Regions from separate parts of the Streptomyces sp. NPDC059256 genome, predicted to be linked through region 2. Evidence: predicted binding sites of a transcription regulator. Region 2 holds the regulator's gene; the other holds the start of a gene.
What was found. The regulator HspR, encoded in region 2, represses chaperone genes until heat shock. The targets are predictions, from matches to a motif close to TTGAGNNNNNNNNNCTCAA.
Positions count from the first base shown of each region.

Region 1: lon (endopeptidase La) is a predicted target of HspR. The motif match lies at 778-796, and genes of this name have one in related genera.

Region 1 is NZ_JBHYZO010000001.1:463,718-466,119, reverse strand. It holds gene ACFXJL_RS01975 (spermidine synthase) at 1-290, opposite strand, end outside; gene lon (endopeptidase La) at 819-2,402, shown strand, end outside.
Region 2 is NZ_JBHYZO010000002.1:683,291-685,692, forward strand. It holds gene dnaJ (molecular chaperone DnaJ) at 1-701, shown strand, start outside; gene ACFXJL_RS07470 (heat shock protein transcriptional repressor HspR) at 703-1,155, shown strand; gene ACFXJL_RS07475 (helix-turn-helix transcriptional regulator) at 2,196-2,402, opposite strand, start outside.

The DNA.
Region 1 (2,402 bases), on a different contig from region 2:
CTGGCGGCCTGGGCGAGCGAGAAGCCGACCCCCAGCCCGCCGATGAGCAGCGCGGGATCGCGTCGACCGGCCAGGGCGTCGGCGGCTGCGTCGATGAGCAGCCGTTCGGAGCGCCCGTCGGAGGTGTCCATCAGGAAGCACCCATTGGCGATGATCTCGTGGTGCTCGCCGCGCTGCCGCAGCACGATCTCGCCCCAGGGGCCGTCACGCCGGTCGAGCGTGACGGGAAGGGGTGCGACCAGGGTGGTGGATGGGTTCGCGCGGGGAAACACGGGTGACCTCCGGTCCATGGGTGGGTGGTCATCGTGTCCGCGATATCTGCCCGGGGCATCTGCTTTTGGCCAAGGCGAGGCGTACGGGGTCGATGGTGGGCGTGCGGTGTGCAGTGGGGTGGTACGGGGTGCTCTGGGGGCGCATGGGGCGTGCGATGGATATCGCCCCTGGGGGCTCCCGTGCTGTCCATGGCCGGTGGGGGAGATGGCCGCGATCACGGCCATCGGCAGTCGTACGGGCGCACCCCCGCCCGCGGCCCAAGCGGGCTCTCCGGCACTTCGACGGCACCGTCGTCCGGCCCTGTGCTTCATGCTCTGATCCCCCCTGAGGGGCGGGTCCCGCTCACACCTCTCTATCGCTCCCGGCGCGCAGCTTGGTCCACATCCATGAGAAGAGCCAGGTCAGGGACGGATCGGGGGCAGGCGAGCGGGAGTGGCCGGGGAGATCGCCCAGAGCGAACAGAGCGCGGGGAACATCTCGGGGGCGTCCTGCATTGAGAGGTTATTGAGTCGATAGAGCTCAACTTCACTGCCTAAGGGGAGATCATGGCTGCTGAGTCCCAGACGTTCACACCGCTCACCCTGCCCGTGCTGCCGCTCGATGACGAGGTCGTGCTGCCCGGAATGGTGGTGCCGCTGGACCTGACCGACACCGAGGTGAGAGCAGCGGTGGAGGCCGCACAGGCCGCCTCCCGCTCCGAGAACAGCAAGCCCACGGTGCTCCTTGTTCCACGCGTCGACGGCAACTACGCAGGGACCGGTGTGCTCGGGACGATCGAGCAGGTCGGACGGCTCTCCGACGGTGACCCCGGAGCGCTCATCCGCGGCCGAGGCCGTGTGCGCATCGGCGCGGGCACCACCGGACCCGGTGCCGCCCTGTGGGTCGAGGGCACCCGTATCGACGAGATCGTGCCCGACCCGCTGCCCGGTCAGATCGCCGAACTGGTGAAGGAGTACAAGGCCCTCGCCACCGACTGGTTGAAGAAGCGCGGGGCCTGGCAGGTCGTGGACCGCGTGCAGCAGATCGACGATGTCTCCCAGCTCGCCGACAACAGCGGATACTCACCGTTCCTGACCACCGCACAGAAGATCGAACTGCTGGAGACGGCCGACCCGATCGCCCGGCTGAAGCTCGCCACCGAGCAACTGCGAGAGCACCTCGCCGAGCAGGACGTCGCCGAGTCCATCGCCAAGGACGTACAGGAAGGCGTCGACAAGCAGCAGCGGGAATTCCTGCTGCGCCGCCAGCTCGAAGCCGTCCGCAAGGAACTGCGGGAGATCAACGGCGAGGACGGCGAGGACGAGTCCGACGACTACCGGACCCGGGTCGAAGCCGCCGATCTGCCCGAGAAGGTGCGCGAGGCCGCCCTCAAGGAGGTCGAGAAGCTGGAGCGGGCCAGCGATCAGAGCCCCGAAGGCTCCTGGATCCGCACCTGGCTGGACACCGTCCTCGAACTGCCGTGGAACGAGCGCACCGACGACCAGTACGACATCGCGGGCGCCAAGGCAGTCCTCGATGCCGAGCACGCCGGCCTTCAGGACGTGAAGGAACGGATCACCGAGTACCTGGCCGTGCGCAAGCGGCGCCTCGACCGAGGGCTCGGAGTCGTCGGCGGGCGGCGCGGCGGAGCCGTGCTCGCGCTGGTAGGGCCTCCGGGTGTCGGAAAGACCTCGTTGGGCGAATCGGTCGCGCACGCCATGGGGCGGAAGTTCGTCAGGGTCGCCCTCGGCGGCGTCCGTGACGAGGCCGAGATCCGTGGCCACCGGCGCACCTATGTCGGTGCGCTGCCCGGTCGTATCGTCCGGGCCATCAAGGAGGCCGGTTCGATGAACCCGGTCGTCCTCCTCGACGAGATCGACAAGGTCGGCTCCGACTTCCGCGGCGACCCGGCCGCGGCCCTCCTCGAAGTCCTGGACCCCGCACAGAACCACACCTTCCGTGACCACTACCTGGAGGTCGAGCTCGATCTGAGCGATGTCGTCTTCCTGGCCACCGCCAATGTGCTGGAGGCCATCCCGGAGGCGCTGCTCGACCGGATGGAACTGGTCCGGCTGGACGGCTACACCGAGGACGAGAAGGTCGTCATCGCCCGGGACCACCTGCTGCCGCGCCAGCTGGAGCGGGCGGGC
Region 2 (2,402 bases):
CCACGGTTCCGCTGCGGATGTCCAGCTCCGCCGCCTGTGCGGCGTGTGCGGGCACCGGCGACAAGAACGGCTCGCCCAGGGTGTGCCCGACCTGTGTCGGCACCGGGCAGGTCTCACGCGGCGGCAGCGGGTCCTTCTCGCTGACCGACCCGTGCGTGGACTGCAAGGGTCGCGGGCTGATCGCCCAGGACCCCTGCGAGGTCTGCAAGGGCAGCGGGCGGGCCCGCTCCTCGCGCACCATGCAGGTCAGGATTCCCCCGGGCGTCTCGGACGGGCAGCGCATCCGGCTGCGCGGCAAGGGCGCACCCGGAGAGCGGGGCGGTCCCGCGGGAGACCTCTATGTCGTGGTGCACGTCGGCGACCACCCGGTCTTCGGCCGCAAGGGCGACAACCTCACGGTCACCGTGCCCGTCACCTACCCGGAGGCGGTGCTCGGCGGCGAGGTGAAGGTGCCCACGCTGGGCGGCCCCCCGGTCACCCTGAAACTGCCCGCGGGGACACCCAACGGGCGGACCATGCGAGCACGCGGCAAGGGAGCGGTCCGCAAGGACGGCACCCGCGGGGACCTGCTGGTCACCGTCGAGGTCGCGGTTCCCGAGGAGCTGAGCGACAAGGCGAAGGAAGCGCTGACGGCCTACCGCGAAGCCACCGTGGACGAGGACCCGCGGGCCGAGCTGTTCCAGGCCGCGAAGGGAGCATGAGATGGACGGCCGGGCCGGACGCAGTCGTAACCCGTATCAACTGACCGACGAGTCACCCGTATACGTGATCTCCGTTGCAGCCCAGCTCTCCGGTCTACATCCGCAGACCCTGCGGCAGTACGACCGGCTGGGTCTGGTCTCGCCCGACCGCACGGCCGGGCGGGGCCGTCGTTACTCCGCCCGTGACATCCAACTCCTGCGCACCGTCCAGCAGCTGTCGCAGGACGAGGGCATCAACCTGGCCGGGATCAAGCGCATCATCGAGCTGGAGAACCAGGTCGCGGCGCTCCAGTCCCGAGTGGCGGAGCTGTCCGCCGCGGTCGAGGGCGCTGCTGCGGCGATGCAGCAGCGCGAGGCCCAGGTCCATGCTTCGTACCGGCGCGACCTGGTGCCGTATCAGGACGTCCAGCAGGCGAGCGCCCTGGTGGTGTGGCGACCCAAGCGGGTCGACTAGCCCCTCGGGTGCGGGTACGGGTACGGGCGCGGGCGCGGGTATGGCGTTTTGGCGCCCTCCTTGCCCCTAGGCGAGGGTCATGCACGGCCCGCGTTGCCTTTGCCGTCCATCAGTCGTGGCCGCTTTCGCCCGGTTCCTTGAGGGGTTCGCCCCCGGGGCCGGGCTTTTGCGTTGGCGAATAGATGGCGTCGGGGGCGGGCATCGAACGTCGGGTGCGTGGGCGGGCGCGTGGGGTCGGCGGCCGGTGCCTCGCTCGTTGTGCGGGGTACGGGTTGTACGGACCGTCCGTGGGTGCGCGAGGCCAACGGAGCTTCGTACGGAGCGCACGAGCGGGTGCGCCACCTCCACCACCTCCACCTCCACCGACGCCCCGACCGCCCAGCCCCTCGACCTCTCATCGGCGGTTGTTCCGCGCGGGTCACCCACGGGTCACGCACGGGGCCGTCCGCCCGGTGGAGAACGGCCTTGGGGGCGGCTTACGTCACTGAGGGTGGCAGCGAGCGGGCCCCACGCCGGCCGACCCTTCGGGGCTCGTTGTTCGCGGAGAGTAGGAGGGCCCGGGGAGAGAAGACCCCGTGGAGGGCTTCCCTGCGGGTTCCACCGGCCTTGCCCGCTTTGGGGCGCCCCCTGGTGGCAGTCCTGCCCGATAGGCCCTCAGAAGGGCGCCTAAGCCCCCGGATGCAACCTCCGTGCCCATAGGAGCCGTTGGCTGCCCCAAGGGGCCGGTCTGCGGCCGTATGCCCACCGGCACGGCGCTCGGGCGGTGCGACGGATGACCCGCCGTGGCTCCTTCGGCTCGGCCGGCGCCGGCTTCGCGCGATCCGTCCCTTCCGTCCCCTCCGTCCGGCCCCCGTCCGCTGATGTTTGCCGCGCTCCTCCGGCACTCCGCCGAGCGCCCCTCGCGATGTCGCGAGAAGCGCTCGACCGGTGCCCGTCGACTCATCCGCCGCGCCCGTCATTCTTGAGCCGGGGAGCGATGGTTTCAGGTCGAACTATGAAGACCTTGTCCTCCTCTTACGCGCCCATATATCGGACATTCATCAGGAATCGTGATCCAGAATCCCCGATTGGGCGATCAAGAAGCCGAGTTGGGTACGGCTGCCGCTCCCGAGCGACGACCCGAGTTTGGCGATGTGGGCCCGGCAGGTCCGCACGTTCATCCCCAGGCGGCGGGCGATGGCCTCGTCCACGTGGCCCTCCACCAGGAGCTTGGCGATGGAGCGCTGGACGCCGGTGATGCCGTCCAG